2 regions of the Megasphaera sp. UPII 135-E genome follow, and region 2 is predicted to be linked to the other one. Evidence: a T-box and tRNA genes for the amino acid it is inferred to sense, from the RefSeq annotation. Region 2 holds a T-box; the other holds one or more tRNA genes.

Region 1 (11,062 bases), on a different contig from region 2:
CATTAAAGAACGGCGTATGACGACCACCTTCATCTTTTGTCAACACGTATACTTGTGCTTTAAATTTAGTGTGTGGATGAATGGATCCTGGTTTTGCCAATACTTGTCCACGTTCAATTTCTTTACGATCTACACCACGCAACAATGCACCGATATTGTCACCAGCTTCTGCCAAATCCAACAATTTACGGAACATTTCAACACCCGTAACAACGGTCTGTTTTGGTTCTTCTGCTAACCCTACGATTTCTACCGTATCGCCTACTTTAACCGTTCCGCGTTCTACACGTCCCGTAGCAACAGTACCACGACCAGTAATCGTAAATACATCTTCAACCGGCATCAAGAACGGCTTGTCCGTCGGACGATCTGGTGTCGGAATATATTCGTCAACCTTCGCCATCAATTCCAAAATGCTCTTTTCTGCTTCTGCGTCCCCTTCTAATGCTTTCAATGCAGAACCTACAACGATAGGGATATCGTCTCCCGGGAAGTCATAAGAGCTGAGCAATTCACGTACTTCCATTTCGACCAATTCAATTAATTCTGGGTCATCTACCTGATCCGCTTTATTGAGGTATACGACAATAGCAGGAACCCCTACCTGACGAGCTAACAAGATATGTTCACGGGTCTGTGGCATAGGACCATCTGCTGCGGATACAACCAAAATAGCTCCGTCCATCTGAGCTGCACCGGTGATCATATTTTTTACATAATCAGCATGCCCCGGGCAATCCACATGTGCATAATGACGTGCGTCTGTTTCATATTCTACGTGTGCCGTGTTGATTGTAATACCACGTTCACGTTCTTCTGGTGCCTTATCAATATCTGCATAATCTTCAAATTTTGCATATCCTTTTTGGGATAATACTTTTGTAATAGCAGCTGTCAATGTTGTTTTACCATGGTCAACGTGACCAATGGTTCCGATATTAACATGCGGTTTCGTTCTTTCAAAATGTTCTTTTGCCATTTTTCTCGATTCCTCCTTTAGGATCAAAATAGTGTATATTTGTATTTTACCATAATTTTCTTCAATTTTAAAACATAGAAACGTTTCAAATTTACAATAAAAGTAACTATGATACATAATAATAGATAAAAAATGACCCCGTTTAAAAACGAGGTCATTACTATATTGGTGGCGACTCGGAGATTCGAACTCTGGACACTGCGGGTATGAACCGCATGCTCTAGCCAACTGAGCTAAGCCGCCATGTATGGAGCTATTGACCGGGATTGAACCGGTGACCTTATCCTTACCAAGGATACGCTCTACCGACTGAGCTACAACAGCTTATTACCCTGCAAAGAACACCATAAAAAACAATAAAAAGTATGGTAGCGGGGGCAGGACTTGAACCTACGACCTTCGGGTTATGAGCCCGACGAGCTACCAACTGCTCCACCCCGCGACATTTGGTGGTGGGGGAAGGATTCGAACCTTCGAAGGCGAAAGCCGGCAGATTTACAGTCTGCTCCCTTTGACCGCTCGGGAACCCCACCAAATACTGGAGCCGACGATAGGACTTGAACCTACAACCTACTGATTACAAGTCAGTTGCTCTACCAATTGAGCTACGTCGGCTTGTTCACTAAATCAGAGAACGAATATATTATACTAATTTACATGCTGCTTGTCAACACTAAATATGTATTTTGTAAATAAATAACGTCATAACTGATTTCTATCTTATAACATCCCCTCTGCTGCCACTCGTGAATACATAGACTTATATATTTCTACTCTATATCGCATATGCTATAATAAATCCAATATAACTATACGAAAAGAGGTCTCCCCATGGAGCGAGATACAAACCTAATAAAACAATATATCTATACGTTAGGAATTCCTTGTGTTGGCATCGCTCCTGGTACATTTTCTATTCCTTCTTATCCACAAGATATATGTCCCTTAGCTGCTGGAGAAGGCGATGCACGCTATCAACCTACTACCTTATTACCTTCTTGTCAATCCGTCATCGTCTTACTATTTCCATATTATGTAAAGGATCCACATCCTTATAACTTATCTTTATATTGCCGCAGTATCGACTATCATACCATCATTCACCACTATTTAAATGAAGTTACTTGTTTTTTAACCCAAACATATCCTCACCAAGACTTTCTATCTATTGTGGATACAGCCCCTCTATCCGATCGTTATTTAGCTTATCTCGCTGGACTGGGCTTTATCGGTGACAATAATTGTTTTATTAATGAAACCTATGGTTCATTTTGTTTCATTGGCAGTATTTTAACTTCTCTCCCCCTTAAACCAGATCATCCTCAACAACGTGAATGCTTTCATTGTGGTGCATGCAAACGGTCTTGCTTGGGCCATTGTTTAGATACAGCCAAATATGATTACCATCTATGTAAATCCTATTTAACACAAAAAAAAGGCGAGTTATCGCCTATGGAAATTCAAGTAATTCAAAAAACACCGCTTGTATTCGGTTGTGATATATGTCAAGATGTATGTCCCCACAATCATGATATTCCCGAAACACCTATAAAAGAATTTCATCAATCTCGCATCGCTTATTTAAAAAAATCAGATTTACAAGAGCTATCTAACCGCCAATTTCAACAGCTATATAAAAATAGAGCCTTTTCCTGGCGAGGAAAAGGCATTCTATTAAGAAATATACAATATTTAGAAGAAATACAATCAAACTCAGAACAACGACAAAACCCAAATACCAAAAACGATCCCTCCCACAAATAATCCTATTATACATAAAATAGGAATAATCGTAGGAATAATCGCAACGACAAGTCCTTTACGCCAATTCAATTGATAATTACATTGAATGGCAATGATCCACAATATAAATGACCAGATACCCATTATAACAGAAATAAATGTACCACCCCAACTATTTCCAATTAATGGTAAGGCATATACAACCCCTCGAATATATTGTGGAATAAAAGAAAAACAACAACCCGCAAATATACCCGTAAATGTTCCGTTTTTAGTAAATAGCCGTGAAACACCATGCGTAATGGCTGCCAAGTACAAAAGCCAGAATGCTTTTCCTATGGTGATACCATAAAAATAACTATCGCCATGATCAGCCAAAATCCCCTGTGGGATCATAAATAACATAGCAAGAATCCATACCGCTATCCCTTCACGCCAATGGGATTGACTTGTGATAAGCTGAAATGTCTGATACGGGTCACAAACAACGCCATAGATATCTAATAAAATTTGCTTACCATATGATTTCATTGCATGTTTGCCTCCTTCATCAATGCTAACGGACGCACTACTTCTTGCCCATATAAGGCAAATCTATTCTGAAAAACAGCCGTAGACTGCAACTGTCCATGAACCCACTGTTTCCAATTTTCCATATCATCATACGTAACAATACAATCATCATCACTAATATGTAATTTCTTTTTTGTATAATTTAATGCATCATAATAATTTCCTAATTCATCAATAAGTCCCAACGCTTTTGCCTGTGTTCCCGTATAGATACGCCCATCTGCTAACGGTTTTACAACGGCAGGATCCATGTGTCGGCCCTTAGCGACAACCATAACAAATTGATTGTACATATCATTAACCATCTGTTGTGTTATTTGTCGTTCTTCCGGGGTCATATCGCGAAATGGGGAAAAAATATCTTTATGCATACCCGATTTTATTTTTCTTCATGTACCCCTATTTTTTTGCTCAGTCCTTGTACATCATAATAAGACATATATACCCCGATACTTCCCGTAATCGTCGATGGATTAGCAAAAATTTTATCACCATAAGTGGCTAACCAATATGCACCTGATGCTGCCGTATCCCCCATAGAAACAATAATGGGAATGTGTTTATCCTTAGCTCGTTGTAATTCACGGGCAACTTCTTGTGTCGCCGCCGCACTTCCCCCTGGACTATCTAATCGTAATAAAATAGCCCCTACTTGTTCGTCTGCTGTCGCTTCACGAATTTGTCGCATCAACGTTCCCGATGTAGCCGTAGTAGCACCAAAAACGGCTCCTTGTTCATTCCCCCCAACAATCGGGCCGTCTATCGTAATCAAGGCAATTTTTTTCTCAGTCGAACAAAAGACTCCCCTTTTATCCATTTGCATTGCCACAGATACTATTGCTAATACCAATAACACACAAAGAATAATTCCCGTAATATATACCTTTTTATTCTTTTCCATCATACCCTCCATGACATGATTCTGTACATAAGCTCACATATTACATACGTTCTTCTTGCCTAGTATCTAAATCCATAAACAAAGTAAATTCGTTTTTAAAGTATAATTTTACCGACCCAACTGGTCCATTACGATGTTTAGCAATAATAATTTCTGTAATATTTTTATCCACCGTTTCTTTATCATAATAATCTTCCCTATATAAGAAAGAAACCACATCCGCATCTTGTTCCAATGCACCCGATTCACGCAAATCACTAAGCATTGGCCGTTTGTCTTGACGACTTTCTACGCCTCGACTTAATTGAGATAACGCAATAAGTGGTACTTTTAATTCCCTAGCTAAGCTTTTTAAAGAACGGGAAATTTCAGAAATTTCTTGCTGCCTACTTTCAGAGTTTCTCCCTTGCATCAATTGTAAATAATCAACAATAATTAAATCTAATCCATGTTCTGCTTTATGTCTTCGTGCCCTAGAACGCATTTCTGCAATAGATATACCCGGCGTATCATCAATATAAATAGGCGCAGTATATATTTTTTCACATGCCTGCCACACATTTTTCCATTCATCATCACTATAAATTTGCCCCGTACGAATTTTTTGCGAATCCACATGCGCTAATTGACAAATCATGCGTTGCGTTAATTGTTCCGCTGACATTTCTAATGAAAAAAATGCAACCGATTTATGTAAACGTACGCCCACATGTTGTGCTATATTCAAGGTAAAAGCGGTTTTCCCCATACTAGGACGTGCAGCAATTAAAATTAAATCAGACGGTTGCAATCCGGAAGTCATCCGATCAAAATCTCTAAACCCCGTAGGCAACCCCGTTAAGCCCGCTTTATTTTCATATAATTTTTCTACCTGCTTGACCACTGTTGAGACAACTTGTCCAATCGGAACTAAAGAATCTTTGTTTTGATTATCCGCTAATTTTAAAATTTTTGTTCCGCTTGATCCATCAACTCTTCCGTACCTTTTTCTCCACTATATGCTTCAACAGATAATTCTGTACAAGTAGATATCAAATCGCGTGACAATGCTTTTTCGCGTACAATATTGGCATGATAAGATAAATTCGCGGCTGTTGCAACTACATTAGGTAAACTAAGAATATATTCCAATCCACCTACATCATCCAACTTTTTCATCTTTCGCAACTCTTCAGGCAGCGTAATAATGTCAACTTCTTGCTGATTTTTATACAACCGTTCCATTGCTGTAAAGATTATTTTATGAGTATCTCTATAAAAATCACGTGCCCGCAATTTTTCCAAAGCCGTAATAACCGCATCTTTTTCTAACATCATTGCTCCTAATACGGCTTGTTCTGCTTCTACATTTTGCGGGGGAATTCGTTGATCCATCAATCGCCCTCCTATTATACCAACATTATTTTTAAAATATCTTGTATTGTTTCAACAGACCGAATATCCAACTGTAAATGTCCCTCTGGTATATCCATCTCATTTTCTTTAGGGATGATTATCCCTTTCATTCCCGCCTGTTTTGCACCATATGCTTTTTCAAAAACACCACCCACTGGTTTTACCTTACCTTGTACCGAAATTTCTCCTGTAACAGCATAATCTTGCCGAATCGGAGTATTCATTAAAGCGGAAATTAACAAGGTAGTTATCGCACATCCCGCAGATGGACCATCAATATTTCCGCCCCCAACAAAATTAATATTCACATCATAATCCGATAATTCTTTTCCCGTAATTTGACGTACTACGGCAGCGGCATTAAACATAGAATCTTTAGCCATCGACCCCGCCGTATCATTAAAGCGATAATATCCTTTTCCCGACTGATGTGCTGGAAACGCGATAGCTTCAATTTCTAATGCCGATCCCAAATAACCAGCAACGCCTAAGCCAAATATTTTTCCTACGATAGGCGTATCCGATGCTTTTTTTACTGCATAAGGAACGAGTCTACTAATTTGTGCTACTCGCTTAACATGTTCACAAGTCAATAAAATATTATCTTTATCTTTTTTTTGATATACCGCAACACCATAGGCATCAGCTAAAATATTAACGGCCTTTCTCCCTTCAACCGTATATAACGCAATTTGTTCCGGTACCCCTGCTTCTATAGTAACGCCTAACTGTACTGCTGCATTTCTCACAATTTTTTCAATATCCTGAGGTACTAATGGCTCAAAAAACACTTCTGCACAACGAGATCGAATGGCTGGATTAATCTCCGATGCGTCCCTTGTCGTCGCCCCAACAAGAATAAAATCCGCTGGTGCTCCCTCACAAAATAATTTTCGAATATATTCTGGCACATTAGGATCCGTTTCATCATAATAAGCAGAATCGAAAGACACTTTTTTATCTTCCAATACTTTTAATAACTTATTAAGTAACATCGGATCCATTTCCCCAATTTCATCAATAAACAATATTCCACCATGTGCATCTGTAACTAATCCTGGTTTAGGTTCGGGAATTCCTGTATCTGCCAAATCCCTTTTGGCACCCTGATAAATGGGATCATGCACAGAACCAAGCAAAGGATTAGTCATATCTCTCGAATCCCAACGTAATGTCGTCCCATCCGTTTCAATAAAAGGAGCGTTCTCTTTAAATGGAGTAAATGACATTTTCTTCGCTTCTTCTAAAATAATACGGGCGGCTGTCGTTTTCCCTACCCCTGGTGGTCCATACAACAATAGATGTTGAGGATAAACCGATGCAAGCTTACTTTGCATCGCCTCCACAGCACGCTCTTGTCCAATAATATTGCCTAATGTTTTCGGACGAACTCGTTCCATAACAGACTCTGTTAATTGAACTGTATCCAATTTTTTCAATTCTTCTAATTTTCGTTTTGTTTGTGGCGTTTCCACATCTTGTGACTCTTCAGAAATAATCTGCATCTTAATTTCCTGGACATATTCTTGCTGTTTTTCTTCCATACGTTGTGCTATTTTCTTTTCTAATCTTTCTTCAACAGCTTGCCGTGCTAACATTTCTGCCAAAACCGACTCTAAATCATTCAATATATCTACGACTTCATTATCATCTGGAATACGATCGTACGATGTACTTTCATATACCAACCGTTGTAATCCCACTAAACGTTGCCGTGGATCTTCTGAATGAATGTACGTTAATGCAGAATATTTGCTAGCCCTAAGCACCATTTTTTCCGAGCCAATAAGTCCCGTAAAAGCACCATATAAAACATTTACTTGCCGCCGTAACTCCTCTTCTGCCGTTGGTTCTAAATATTTATGTCGCTGTAATAATTTATCTAATAACTCTTTCATAATGCTCCCCTAAAAATTCAGCCTTCTACAACATGGATTTTTATCACACTAGTAATGGTAGGATGAACACGAATAATCACCTCATAAGAGCCTAGTCCTTTAATTGCCTCTTTCGTCTCTATTTTCTTTTTATCTAATATGATATTATACTGTTCTTTCGCGGCATCACAAATTTGTTTTCCCGTGATAGTACCAAAAATTTTTCCACCTTCGCCTACTTTAACAGGAATAGTTAGTTCTACTTTTTTTAATTGACTTGCTAATAAAACCGCTTCATCTTTAGCAACCTGAGCTTTATGTTGATTGGCTTCTTTCTTTTGTTGTGCATCATTGATATTTTCCCGTGTTCCCGGTGCAGCTAATCTTCTAGGCAATAAAAAATTCCGCCCATATCCTTCTGTAACTTCTACAATTTCACCTTTTTTTCCTAATTTTTTTACATCTTGTAATAATATAACCTTCATTCTCACTCATTCTCCTTCTCTATATCATTTATCAATAATTTCTGTATTACATCACGTACTGCTTGTTGTGCACTTTGTATCGTTTGTCCTTTTAGTTGAACACCTGCCACTGTCCGATGTCCACCCCCACCTAACGCCTCCATAACTAGTTGTACATTTATTTCTCCTTTAGACCGTGCACTTACCCCGATATTATCATCTGGTAATTCATAAAAAGTAAAACTAGCTTGTACATGATCAATATTAATTAATGTATCCGCACTTTGTGCTGCTAAAATAGTCGCATTTTTAACCCCTTTAGGGCATACAGCAAAAGCAATGCCCCCAGAAATATGTGCCTCTGACAAAATCTTAGCCCGATTTTTTAATGTTTCAAAATCCGAACTAAATAATTCTCTAACGATTTCTGGATCAGCACCACTTCGCCTTAAATAAGCAGCTGCATCAAACGTACGTACGCCTGTCTGTACGGCAAAATTTTTCGTATCAACAATAATACCTGCATATAATGCCGTAGCTTCTAACTTATCTAATTCCATATCTTCTTGATAATATTGAAGTAATTCCGTTACCAATTCACATGTCGAAGAACTAGACGGCTCTAAATAAGTTAATAATGGTTTTTGAATAAAATCTGAGCTACGACGATGATGATCTATCACTACCCTTTTTTCCGTCCGTTCTATTAACCGTGGTGCCACCGTCATATATGGACGATGTGTATCCACAATAAACAATAAAGTCCCCCCATCACAAATTTCTTCTGCCATTTCTGCCGAAATAAACAAATCCTTATATTCTGATTGTTCGCTAATTTGCACTTTTAATCGTTGTATTGCATCAGTTTGCTTACTTACCACAATATGAACTGGTTTATTGGCTACATATGCCATATGTGCTACACCAACAGCTGCACCAATACTATCGTAATCTTCTCGTTCATGTCCCATAATCAGGATACGTTCACTTGTATCTACTAATTCACGAATAGCTTGTGCTACTACTCGAGCTCTAACCCTAGTGTTTTTCTCTACCGATTTTGTTTTACCTCCATAAAAGTGCGGGGTTCCATCTGCTTCATATACAACTGCCTGATCTCCCCCGCGCCCTAACGCTAAATCTAATCCTGCCTGAGTCTTTTCGGCTAATTCATTAAAATTAGCCTGCCCTTGAATAACCATATCTTCGGTAGCCGCAGCAATCCCCATGCTAATCGTAACAGGTATACGATTTACCGTATGAATCGAGCGAATTTTCTCAAAAAAAGAAAAGTTATCTTCTTGTAAATACGATAAAGCTTTATAACTCATACAAGCAAAATATTTCGCATTCCCATAAGCACGAACAAATCCACCTAAATTTGTCAATTCATCAATTAAACAATTATTAACATTTGTCCATAAGGTGGCCTGTTGCACGGGCGATAATCCCTTTCCAACTTCCTCCATGTTATCAATTTCAATATCACAAAAAACGGGAATCGTTTCTAAGCAATGCTTTTTCTGTATTTCCGTTTCACTAATATCTTCAAAATATAAAATTAAATAATTATCATCTATATCGTCTTCAGTTTGTAAATATTTATAAACAACGCGATAATAACGGGCTCCAATTTGTTCAAAAAAATAGCCAACTTTTCCCCAACATTTATCCATATCTAAATGAGGCATTAATTGACTAAGTTCCGTTTCTTCACATGCATCACCCAGCCAATCACGAAAAACGCTATTCGACCAACATACGTTCGTTTGCATATCAATAATAGCTATTCCCATCGGCAAATTTTGTACCGCATAAGTAGAGGCTTGATCCACACTTTGCGAAATAGAATTTAGTAATTGCCTCATTTCTAAATTGCGTTCATTACTACTTTTTCGCATCAATAAATAGGCACCTATACTTACAATAAGTGCTAATAAGGCAACTACCCAACTATATATATAAACAACTACTAAAAGTCCAATAGTAATCCAAAAAAAAGGTTGTTCTGTCCTTTGTGATAATATTTTTTTCAACATAATAAGGTCTCCTATATGTGATAACAGTCCTCATTTTTTACGATAATTAGCGACCATACTAATTGCACCAAGAATAAATGTAATATACGAAAATAGAGGCATACAAAAAAACAGAAACAAACACAAAACTTGTACCCCTTTTCTTCTATATTTACGATGCAACATACTAAATATACTGGCTAACCCCTGAACACTAACAAAAAAGAAAGAAACTTGCATAAGATTAACACCTACAACATATACCCACGTAAGCGACAGCACATCTCCCCAGTATTTAATAATTAAAGACAATATATATAAGTATAACACACCCCACCCAATTTCCCAACTATGAATAGGGGCAAAAGGGGCTACTTGTTTGGGTCCACGCTGTGCTAAAAAGAGGCCAAACTTATTCACCACATATGCCAATATAGACATGATAACAATACCTGTCCCCGGCAAAACATACGGAATAAGTTGCACGATTTCCTTTACTTCTTTCGCTGCAATCAAACGATCATCTTCGATAGCCTGAGATACACCATATTGAGATACAGCCATCTGTAAAATTTTTTGGCTCTCTTGTTGTATTATCGTCAAGATAGATATAGATTCAAACCATTGCATGCCTATACATAATAGTCCAATACATACACACATATATACCATTGTCACTACCCATAAACGCGAAGAATGCCACTGTCTATGACTCCCCCAAGCCACAAGTGCCCCGCTCCCCCATCCAAAAAGCACCAGACATACCGCAAATGCAGGAGGCAACCACTGTGCTACGATAACCATAGCTATCATCCCCAATAAGGCAGTTCCAGTCCATCCCATTTGTTGTTGTAGGCCGATTACCAAGATAGAAAATAGTACCATACAAGGGATACTGATAAGAGGCATACTTCCACACAAAAAAGCTAACAATAGTATTCCTCCAATAAAACTTATTCGAGATCTCAGTGATATTCCTTTCATAATACTTATCCTCCATTAACAATAATATAATGAGTTATCTATATAGTAAACAGCGGAGGCAAAGGCCTCCGCTGTTTACTTATCATTAGACTTCCATAATAATCGGCAAAATCATCGGTCGACGTCTC
Region 2 (11,062 bases):
GGGATTAAAAATTGGTGTTCCTCAAGAATTTTTTGGTGATGGGTTGGATGCTACTTGTCGTCAAGCATTAGAAGAAGCGATAAAGACCTATCAATCGTTGGGGGCAGAAATTGTATCCGTTTCTATGCCGCATTTGAAATATGGTTTAGCCGCGTACTATATTATTGCTCCAGCGGAAGCAAGTTCTAATTTAGCACGTTATGATGGCGTTGGCTTTGGCATGCGTGTACCAGGTAAAAATATTGTTGAAATGTATGAAAAAACGCGTACCGCTGGGTTTGGCCCGGAAGTACAACGGCGTATTTTGTTAGGGACATATGTACTTAGCTCGGGCTATTACGATGCGTATTATTTGCGGGCTATGAAAGTGCGTACTTTGGTGAAGCAAGATTATGATAAAGCCTTAAAACAATGTGATGTATTGCTCACCCCAACGGCACCAGATGTGGCCTTTTTAGTGGGTGAACATGTGAATGATCCGTTGGCAATGTATCTTGCGGATGTATGCACTGTAACGTTAAATTTGGCAGGATTGCCTGGTATGAGTATTCCTTGTGGGTATAAAAATGGATTGCCTATAGGGATGCAGCTAATTGGCAGAGCTTTAGGAGAAGAAACGTTGCTTCGCGTTGCTTATGCTTTTGAACAAGAGCGGACAGATGTGCAGCAACAAGCACCTGTCGGGGAGGTTACGCTATCATGAAATATGAATCTGTCATTGGATTAGAAGTCCATGCTGAATTAAAAACAAAGACTAAAATTTTTTGTGGTTGTAGCACAGAATTTGGAGCAGAGCCCAATACACATGTATGCCCTGTATGCTTAGGGTTGCCTGGGGTATTGCCCGTATTGAATAAAGAAGTATTGCATTTTGCTGTGAAAGCTGGGTTGGCTTTACATTGTGATATTTTACCATTTAGCAAGTTTGATCGGAAAAATTATTATTATCCTGATTTGCCTAAAAATTTTCAAACATCTCAGTTTGATTTGCCTATTTGTTTAAATGGGTATGTGGATATTGAGGTAGGGGGTAAACAGCGTCGTATTCATTTAACCCGTATTCATATGGAAGAAGATGCAGGCAAGTTAGTGCATAGTGGCTCTACTATTGATACATCCGATTCCTCTTGTGTCGATTATAATCGTACGGGTGTACCTCTTATTGAAATTGTGTCGGAACCGGATATTCGAAGTGGAGAAGAAGCACGTGCGTATTTAGAAAAACTCCGTTCTATTTTACAGTATTTAGGTGTTTCGGATTGCCGGATGGAAGAAGGAAGTATGCGGTGTGATGCCAATATTTCTATTCGACCAGTTGGGTCAGAAACATTAGGTACGAAGACAGAAATTAAAAATATTAATTCCTTTAGTGGGGTGCAAAAAGGAATTGAGTATGAAGCGGTACGACAAGCACAAATTTTAGAAGAAGGTGGTACGATCCAGCAAGCAACACGCGGATGGGAAGAAGCCAAGGGAATTACGGTATTACAACGTATTAAAGAAGGAAGTAGCGATTATCGGTATTTCCCTGAACCCGATTTAATTCCTATTGAAGTATCGTCAGAATATATTGAAGAGGTACGGCGTGAATTACCAGAATTACCAGATGTTCGGAAAGAACGATTTAAAACGGAATTTGGTTTATCCGATTATGATTCGTCGTTATTAACAGCGGATAAGGCTACGGCAGATTATTTTGAAGCGGTAGTGCAGGATGGTATTGATGCAAAAACGGTATCGAATTGGATTTTAGGTGAAATTGCTAAAAAGTTGAACGAAGAAGGAATTTCTATTGAACATATTCCTGTGACACCTACGGCATTAGCCGCACTTTTGCGGTTAATTCAAGGCGGGACAATTTCTGGTACGATGGCAAAACAGGTATTACCTGAAATGTGGAGTACTCAGAAGAGTGCAGATGAAGTGGTCAAGGAAAAAGGATTAGTACAAATTACAGATACGAATGCCTTAGAAGAGATTGTACAAAAAATTATTGATGCAAATCCTCAATCGGTAGCAGATTATCAAGCAGGTAAGAAAAAAGCTATTGGTTTTTTAGTAGGACAAATTATGAAAGAAACCAAAGGCAGAGCAAATCCTGGCCTGGTAAATCAGTTGTTACAGCAAAAATTACAGTAAGTGCGTAATATAGAGAAATAAAGTATGTCATTGTATATAGTATGACATACTTTATTTTTTTTGTGTGTTTGTGAAAAAAAGAACTCCAAATTTTCGTGTTTTTGGGCGATTGTCACTGTTTTTATGTCGTTAGTAGGAATTTTGTTGAGACATAGAAAAGATCCTTGTTATAGTGATAACAGGATACACACGGAATATATATAAAGGAGGTCTTATATGATTGATCGAAAAAAAGCAACGGTTCTATTTGCTTTAGTGCTTATGATCGGTATTTTTTTTATGCCTGATTTACCAGGGTTGACTAGTGCCGGGAAAGCAACATTAGGAGTATTGGTATTTGCGGTTATCATGTGGGTAACACAGGCTGTATCATATCCTGTCAGTGCCGTTGCAATCATTGCTTTTTTAGCGTTATTGCTAGGATTTTCTCCTGCCGAAGGAACAAGTGGAGCCTTATTAGGAACGAGTAAAGCTATACCATTAGCTTTAAGTGGCTTTATTAATGGCGGATGGGTACTCGTTGTAGCAGGATTATTTATGGCATCGGGTATTATCCATTGTAGTTTGGAAAAACGTATTGCTTATCATGTTTTAATGATTTTTGGTACGAAGGTAAAAAATATTTTTGCTGGGATTATCGCATTAATGGCATTATTGTGTTTTGTTATCCCTTCGATGACCGCACGAGCGGCTACGATTACTCCGATTGCTGTGGGTTTGGTAGAGGCATTGGGGTTGCATTTACGTAGTACTTTCAGCCGTATGTTACTGGTTACCGTGGCTATTACATCGTCTGTTTCGGGGATGTTATTGTTGACTTCTGGAGCACCGAATCCGGTGGCACTATCGTTTATTGCCACGCAGTTAGGTCATGATATTTCGTGGATGGAATGGTTTATATATGCTGCTCCATATTCGATAATATTGCTTATTATATTTTATTTTGTAGTGACACGATTTAATAAGTTTGAGTTTGACGAAGCACCCGGCGGTAAGGAATTTATTGCTAAAAAATTGGAAGAATTAGGTCCAATGAGTCGGAAAGAGAAAAAAATTGCTTTGATTTTTGGAATTACAATTTTATTTTGGATGACTCAAGGCATTCATCATATTGATGCGAATACTATTTCGATGCTGTCGGTAGTGGCGATGATTTTTCCAACGATTGGTATTGCTGGGTGGAAAGAACTGTGCCGTGGTGTAGATGCAGGTACGATTCTTCTTTTTGGTGCAGGTATTTCTTTAGGAAATGTCCTTTTAAAAACGAAAGCGGCTCTATGGCTAGCGGATGTGTCGTTGGGGCATTTGCATCTTGAACATTTGCCGCCCTTGTTGATGATGGTCCCGATTATGATTGCTTTGTTGATCATTCGCTTTGCGTTTGCTAGTACCACTTCTTCTGCTGCTGCATTGGTTCCAACGGTTATTGGCTTTTTATTAAGTTTAAATAACGATGCACTACCTATGTGGGGAATGGCATTTATTGCTACGATGACTGTATATTTTTCGTTTATCTTGCCCGTGCATTCACCGCAAGCGATGATTCCTTATGGAACACAGGCGTTTGAAGTGAAAGATATGGTTAGAATGGGTGTACCATTTACGATTATCTCGTTGGTTGTATTAGGTATTTTTGTTTTTACATATTGGCATTGGTGGGGATTAATTTAAGGAGGAATAGATATGCTTAAAGCATCGCCTAAAACATTTTGGTCTCAGACAGAAGTACTTCCTAAGATCAACGCATCAGCACATATTGCGGAAGCAGCTAGTGTTATTGGTAGTGTTACCATTTCAGCTGGCGTGATGGTCTGTCCAGGGGCTTCGATCCGAGGAGATGAAGGAATGCCGATTTTTATCGGTGAAGATAGTAATATACAGGACGGAGCCGTATTGCATGGATTGATGAATAAAAGAAAAGTAGTGCAAGGAAATGAATATTCGATTTATGTGGGCAATCGTGTATCATGTGGTCATTGTTGTGTTGTACATGGTCCTTGTGTTATCCATGATGATACCTTTATAGGTTTTAATGCCGTAGTTATTGGTAGTGAAATAGACGAGCATGTATATATTGGACATGGAGCACAAGTAGTGGGTGTACATATTGCAGCAGGACGATATGTAGAACATGGAACATCTGTATTAACACAAGCACAAGCAGATGCTTTACCAGAAATACCCATAGCTATTCGCGATTTTAATGCAGAAGTAGTGGAAAAGAATACCGAGTTAGCACGTACATATTAACTTCAAGGTGGTGGATAATATGAATATACAAGATAGAATTGATAATGTATGTTTGCGTGAACTGATTAGGACCCCGGAAGAAGCGGCAGCACTTATTAAACCAGGAATGACGATTGGTACTAGTGGGTTTACTTCAGCTGGTTATCCTAAGGCGGTACCTTTAGCGTTGGCAGAACGAATTAAAAAAGAAAAATTTAAAATTAATTTGTGGACTGGTGCATCCGTAGGACCTGAATTAGATGGTGCGTTATCAGCGGTTAATGGTATCGCTCAACGCTTGCCCTATCAAACGAATAGTACGTTGCGTAATCAAATTAATTCGGGTGATGTTGAGTATGGAGATCTTCATTTAAGCCATATGTCACAAATGGTTCGTTCGGGCTTTTTACATAAGGTGGATGTTGCTATTGTTGAAGTTTGTGCGATTACGGAAGAAGGGTATTTAATTCCGACAACATCCGTAGGGAATACGACCGCTTTTGTAGAATGTGCGGATGTGGTTATCGTAGAAGTGAATATGACTCAGCCGAAAGCATTGCGAGGATTCCATGATATCTATGATGTTCGCCCTGTCCCACATCGTGAAGTAATACCTATTGTTCATTCCGATGATCGTATTGGTGTGCCTTATATTGTTTGCGATCCGCAGAAAATAAAGGCTATTGTGCCTTGTGATATTCCCGATAAACCAGCGACCTTAGCGGCACCAGATGAAGATTTTCAAGCTATGAGTTCATATTTGATTCAATTTTTGCATCAAGAAGTGCAAGCTGGGCGGTTACCAGATAATTTATTGCCCTTGCAATCGGGCGTTGGTTCTGTGGCCAATGCAGTTATACAAGGTTTATGTCAAGCTGATTTTGAGCATTTAACGGTATATACGGAAGTTATTCAAGAAGGGATTTTTGATTTGTTTGATACCGGTAAATTAGATTTTGCTTCAGGTACATCTATGACGTTATCGGCGAAAGGGTTGCAACGGTTTTATGATAATTTGGATATGTATCGTAAGAAAATATTGTTGCGACCTCTTGAAATATCGAATAGTCCTGGTGTTATTCGGCGCTTAGGTGTTATTGCGATGAATACGGCATTAGAATTTGATATTTATGGCAATGTTAATTCGACCCATGTATTGGGGAGTAAAATCATGAATGGTATTGGCGGTTCGGGCGACTTTGCTCGGAATGCTTACTTAACTTTCTTTTTTACTAAATCAATTGCAAAAAATGGTGATATTTCATCTGTTGTACCGATGTGTTCGCATATTGACCATACAGAACATGATGTGGATGTGTTTATTACGGAACAGGGAATTGCGGATGTTCGCGGTTTATGTCCAAAAGAACGTGCCTTGCGTATTATTGAAAATTGTGCACATCCCGACTATCGACCTATGTTATTAGATTATTTTCAACGAGCGATGGGCGTTACACAACATGCGAATACACCACATATTTTATCGGAAGCACTGTCTTGGCATCAACGCTTTGCTGAAACGAAGACAATGCGTATGTAATTAGTGAACTCTCCTTTTTTAATATAGTTAGTTCATGATGCACAGAAAAAAACCTATCTTTTTTAGATAGGTTTTTTTCGTTGGCATATATTTTCGTTGGTAATAAAAAATAGGCAGTTTGTCTTTTTTTTCTTGTTATTTTTATTATAAGCGTATATGTTTTAGATATAGCCTCATCCCCCTGAGTGCTAACATAGGACATACGTGAAAAACCGCCCATTTGTCTTGGGCGGTTTTTCATAGAAAAAATAAACTATTTTTTCTTGACAAGCAAAAAAGACAGACGTATAATGAACGCATACATTATATAAGAAAAGCATAGAAGAGGATAAGGCAATTTGGCTTTTTTATTGCAGAGAGGGATATAAGGGTGAAAGTATCCTATAAAAACGAATTGTTACCACCTCGGAGCTGATATTCTGAAATTAGTAAGAATATCCGGTAGCACCGTTATCGCACTAGAGATATCGGCAACGATAAACTAGGGTGGAACCACGTGAGCAAGCTCTCGTCCCTTGGGGACGGGGCTTTTTTTATTAAGGAGGGTTTTAGTATGGCAGAAGTAATATTAAAAGATGGTAGTAAAAAAACATTTCCTGATGGTATTTCCTTGCGGGAAGCCGTTAAACAACTTAGTAATAGCTTGGCTAAAAAGGTATTGGTAGCAAAGGTAAATGGCATTGTTACAGATTTATGTGAACCTGTAGTAGATGGAACGACCGTTGAATTTTTAACATTTGAAGCACAAGAAGGAAAAGATACGCTTCGTCATACAGCTTCGCATGTTATGGCTCAGGCGATTTCTCACTTATATCCAGATGTAAAATTGGCGATTGGACCAGCAATTGAACAAGGGTTTTATTATGATTTAGATACAGAACATCGATTTACACAGGAAGATTTTGCAGCAATTGAAAAAGAAATGGCTCGCATTGTGAAAGAAAATCAACCTATTGAAAAAATAGTAGTATCGCGTGAAGAAGCGTTACAACGTTATCGTGCATCTCATCAAGACTATAAGGTAGAATTAATAGAAGATTTACCGGAAGAAGAAGTTATTTCGTTATATAGACAAGGCGATTTTGTGGATTTGTGTGCAGGCCCGCATTGTGAAACTACGGGAAGTGTTAAGGCTTTTAAATTGCTGACTGTTGCTGGGGCGTATTGGCGTGGCGATGAAAAAAATAAGATGTTGCAACGTATTTATGGGACGGCGTTTGAAAAGAAAAGTGATTTAGATGCATATGTTAAAATGAGAGAAGAAGCGGAAAAACGAGATCATCGTAAATTAGGAAAACAGTTGGACTTATTCAGTTTTCATGAAGAAGGGCCAGGTTTCCCATTCTTTCATGCCAAAGGGATGGTTGTACGGAATTGCTTACTGGATTTTTGGCGAGAATTGCATAAAGCTGCTGGATATGATGAAATTATGACCCCAACGATTTTAAACCGTCAATTATGGGAACAATCAGGTCATTGGGATCATTATCGGGATAATATGTATTTTACGACGATTGATGAACAACCTTATGCGATTAAACCAATGAATTGCCCTGGCGGAATATTAGTATATAAGAGTAATGTTCATAGTTATCGTGATTTTCCTATTCGAGCAGCTGAATTGGGATTAGTACATCGTCATGAATTACATGGGGCATTACATGGATTATTCCGAGTACGTTGCTTTACACAAGATGATGCCCATCTATTTATGTTACCAAGTCAGATGAAGAAAGAAATTTCGGGTATCATGGATTTATTTGATACGGCATATAAACAATTTGGTTTGGAATATCATGTGGAATTATCTACACGTCCTGAAGATTCGATGGGATCAGATGAAATATGGGAATTAGCAACACGGACGTTACATGAAGTGATTGAAGAAAAGAAGATTCCGTATGTTATCAATGAAGGCGATGGTGCTTTTTATGGACCGAAGTTGGATTTCCATTTAAAAGATTGCATTGGTCGTACTTGGCAATGTGGCACGATTCAATTGGATATGTTAATGCCTGAACGATTTGATGTGACTTATGTGGGTGAAGATGGACAGAAACATCGTCCTGTTATGGTTCATCGGGCTTGTTTTGGGAGTATTGAACGCTTTTTAGGGATTATTACAGAAAATTACGCAGGTGCATTCCCTGTTTGGTTGGCACCTGTACAAATTAAATTTTTGCCGATTTCGGACAAGCATTTAGCATATGCAAAAGAATTGGCACAACAGTTTAAACAAGCTGGTTTACGAGTTGAAGTTGATACGAGTAATGAAAAAATCGGGTATAAAATTCGGAAGGCCCAGATGGAAAAAACTCCTTATATGGCTGTCGTAGGGGATAAAGAAATGGCCGATCATACAATTGCTGTACGTGAACGGTCACAAGGTGATATGGGCGTAAAACCAGCGGATGAGGTGTTGGCATTAATTAAAGAACTTGCGGTTACGCGCAAGGGATAAGAAAAAAAGGTTCCCTTTTTAGGTAAGGGAACCTTTTTTTTCTGCCGTCTTTGTCTGAAAAAGTCTTTTAAGAGATTAGCACAGGATTCTTGTTGAATGCCAGCGATAACTTCGGGGTGGTGGTTGAGTTGAGGATGAGAGAGTATTTGAAAGAGTGTATGGACAGCACCTCCTTTAGGATCGGGACAGCCATATATTAGTCGGTCTAAGCGACTGTTGACAATGGCACCAGCACACATGGGACAAGGTTCAACTGTAACGTATAAGGTACAGCCGGTAAGGCGCCAACGCTGTAATGCACGACAAGCTTTTTCAATTGCGAGCAGTTCGGCATGTGCTGTTGCACAAGGAAGACTTTCACGTAAATTATAAGCCGTAGCAATGATAGTATCATTGTAGGTGATGACAGCACCGATAGGAATTTCGCCAACGGAAAAGGCGAGAGAAGCTTGGTGTAATGCTTCTTTCATATAAAGTTCATCTTGTACCATAATACATTCCTTTCACGTATATTCATTCTTTTATTATATAAAGGATGTTATAAAAAACAATATGATAGGGGAATATGGGGTTACTATGTTCGGTAAGATATAATATGTGTTATAATGATAATAATACTTTTTAATGAGAGGATATATCGATGGAATCATTTTGGTGGCATGTTTTTGATATATTAGGAACGGCTGCATTTGCTTATTCGGGGGCGTTGGTTGCCGTTTCACGTCGGATGGATTTATTTGGTGTTTTTGCTTTATCATCAGCTACGGCTGTGGGCGGTGGAATTGTACGTGATACTATGTTAGGCAATTTCCCGCCTGCCGCTTTTCGCACATCTTTGTATGTAATTATTATTGTCTTAGCGATGGTCTTAGCGATTATTACGATTCGCAATGTACAGGTGAAACGAAAATTTTCACGGATTATGCCAGCTTTTTTTTGGTTGTATACTATTTTTGATGCGATTGGCTTAGGTTCTTTTTCGGTAACAGGTACGCTTTTAGGGTGTCATTATTATCCGCAATACAGTTTGTTTGCTGTGTTATTAGGCGTTTTAACGGCTGTTGGTGGAGGCATTATACGGGATATTTTTGCGGCTAAAATTCCTTTTGTTTTTCGACGTGAAATTTATGCTACGGCTTCTTTGGTGGGAAGTACCGTTTTGACAGGATGTTTTTATACACAATGGTTATCGTTAGCGGGCGGTGCCATATTGTCATTTATCCTTACGGTCGTTATTCGTTTATTGGCGGTTACGTTTCATTGGAATTTGCCTTTAATTAGGCGGAAACATCGGCGGTCATTTTTATAAGTAGAGATAGGGGAGGTAGTAATGTGGGAATAATCAAAAAAATTATAGTTCTAGGAACGTGTGTATATATGGCACTTATAGGAGGCGTGTGGGCGAAGACGATTATATATGTGCCGCAAGATGATCGACCTGTTGATTTGGCATACACTGTTTCTACGGCACAGGCGGCTGGTTATACGATATATACCCCTTCTCAAACGATACTTTCAGGGAGGTCTTTTGTTGGTGATGCTGATGCGTTAGGGGCGTGGGTATATCAGCAAGCACCTAAGGCGGATGCGATGGTTTTATCAATGGATTCGTTGTTATATGGTGGTTTAGTGGATTCACGTAAACATAATTATTCGCTGGCACTGGTAAAACAGCGATTGAAACGGATAGAAAAGCTTCATCAATTATATCCGCAGATACCTATTTATGTTTTTAGCACGGTTATGCGCAGTCCCTGGGCAGGAGGAAAAGGCGTTGAGCCTGATTATTATCTAGTATATGGTTCTCATATTTATGGACTGGCTAGTGGGCAAGCAAAAATGGATAAGCAAGTATTGTCAGCAGCAGAAGAAGCACAATTATTTGCTCACCTGCGACAGGTGCCATTGGAATACATACAGGACTGGTATGAACGACGTGCAAAAAATATGCAAATTAACGAAAAGTTAATAGAAGCAACACAACGAGGTATTTTTGCGTACTATTGCTTGGGTCATGATGATCATTCACAAAATACCCAATCTTCTTTAGAATCAGCGTATTTAGAAGCTACTAAAAGAAACATAGATGTGCATTCGTTTGGCTCTTTTCCTGGAGCGGATCAACTTGGTTTATTGCTTATTACTCGTGTGCATAATGAGTTTATGCATCAATCGCCTAAAATTAAGTTGCTATATTCGTTAGGGGAAGAAGAGGATATGTTGCCTCGTTATGATGGACAACCGCTTGGTAATACGTTGCGAGAGCACATTGATGCGATGGGTGGTCAGGTTGTGGATACAGATAAACCAGATATATTGTTAGCGATTAATACGCCTTTTTTACGTACGGCGGGTGAAGCGTCAACAGTTGATAATATACCGGTTTTATTGTCATCGACCAAACAGTTTTTACAGGCTATACAGCAAGCTACACAACAACAGATTCCTGTTAGTGTAGTGGATGTGGGTTTTTCTAATGGGGCTGATAATACATTGCTGTATGGGTTGTATAAGCAACACTTGTTATATGCTATTGCTGCATATAATGGATGGAATACGGCAAGTAATTCCATTGGTTTTGGGATTGCTCAAGGGGTATTGTCTACGCATATGTCCACTGATTCACGGCGGGTCATGTTAGCGACACAATACTTAGATAATTGGGCATATCAAGCCAATGTGCGCGATTATAT

What was found. A T-box is a leader RNA that pairs with one kind of tRNA and senses whether it is charged. The one in region 2 lies ahead of thrS (threonine--tRNA ligase), so its partner is inferred to be a tRNA-Thr.
Region 1: it encodes a tRNA-Thr, which carries the amino acid that the T-box ahead of thrS (threonine--tRNA ligase) is inferred to sense. The anticodon was not compared.

Annotation. Positions count from the first base shown of each region.
Region 1 is NZ_AFUG01000018.1:38,586-49,647, reverse strand. Features, by position in the region: partial or broken gene tuf (elongation factor Tu) at 1-979, opposite strand, end outside; tRNA gene HMPREF1040_RS03150 (tRNA-Met) at 1,146-1,222, opposite strand; tRNA gene HMPREF1040_RS03145 (tRNA-Thr) at 1,228-1,303, opposite strand; tRNA gene HMPREF1040_RS03140 (tRNA-Met) at 1,346-1,421, opposite strand; tRNA gene HMPREF1040_RS03135 (tRNA-Tyr) at 1,427-1,512, opposite strand; tRNA gene HMPREF1040_RS03130 (tRNA-Thr) at 1,519-1,594, opposite strand; gene HMPREF1040_RS03125 (epoxyqueuosine reductase) at 1,811-2,743, shown strand; gene HMPREF1040_RS03120 (YIP1 family protein) at 2,693-3,253, opposite strand; gene HMPREF1040_RS08300 (S49 family peptidase) at 3,250-3,666, opposite strand; gene HMPREF1040_RS08295 (S49 family peptidase) at 3,675-4,196, opposite strand; partial or broken gene dnaB (replicative DNA helicase) at 4,237-5,570, opposite strand; gene lonC (Lon family ATP-dependent protease) at 5,585-7,489, opposite strand; gene rplI (50S ribosomal protein L9) at 7,507-7,953, opposite strand; gene HMPREF1040_RS03095 (DHH family phosphoesterase) at 7,956-9,971, opposite strand; gene HMPREF1040_RS03090 (DUF2232 domain-containing protein) at 10,002-10,883, opposite strand; gene HMPREF1040_RS03085 (ribonuclease J) at 11,020-11,062, opposite strand, start outside.
Region 2 is NZ_AFUG01000008.1:115,477-126,538, reverse strand. Features, by position in the region: gene gatA (Asp-tRNA(Asn)/Glu-tRNA(Gln) amidotransferase subunit GatA) at 1-703, shown strand, start outside; gene gatB (Asp-tRNA(Asn)/Glu-tRNA(Gln) amidotransferase subunit GatB) at 700-2,139, shown strand; gene HMPREF1040_RS01955 (DASS family sodium-coupled anion symporter) at 2,356-3,810, shown strand; gene HMPREF1040_RS01950 (hypothetical protein) at 3,823-4,389, shown strand; gene HMPREF1040_RS01945 (acetyl-CoA hydrolase/transferase family protein) at 4,409-5,908, shown strand; T-box leader at 6,219-6,427, shown strand; gene thrS (threonine--tRNA ligase) at 6,462-8,369, shown strand; partial or broken gene tadA (tRNA adenosine(34) deaminase TadA) at 8,402-8,860, opposite strand; gene HMPREF1040_RS01930 (trimeric intracellular cation channel family protein) at 9,010-9,678, shown strand; gene HMPREF1040_RS01925 (DUF4127 family protein) at 9,702-11,062, shown strand, end outside.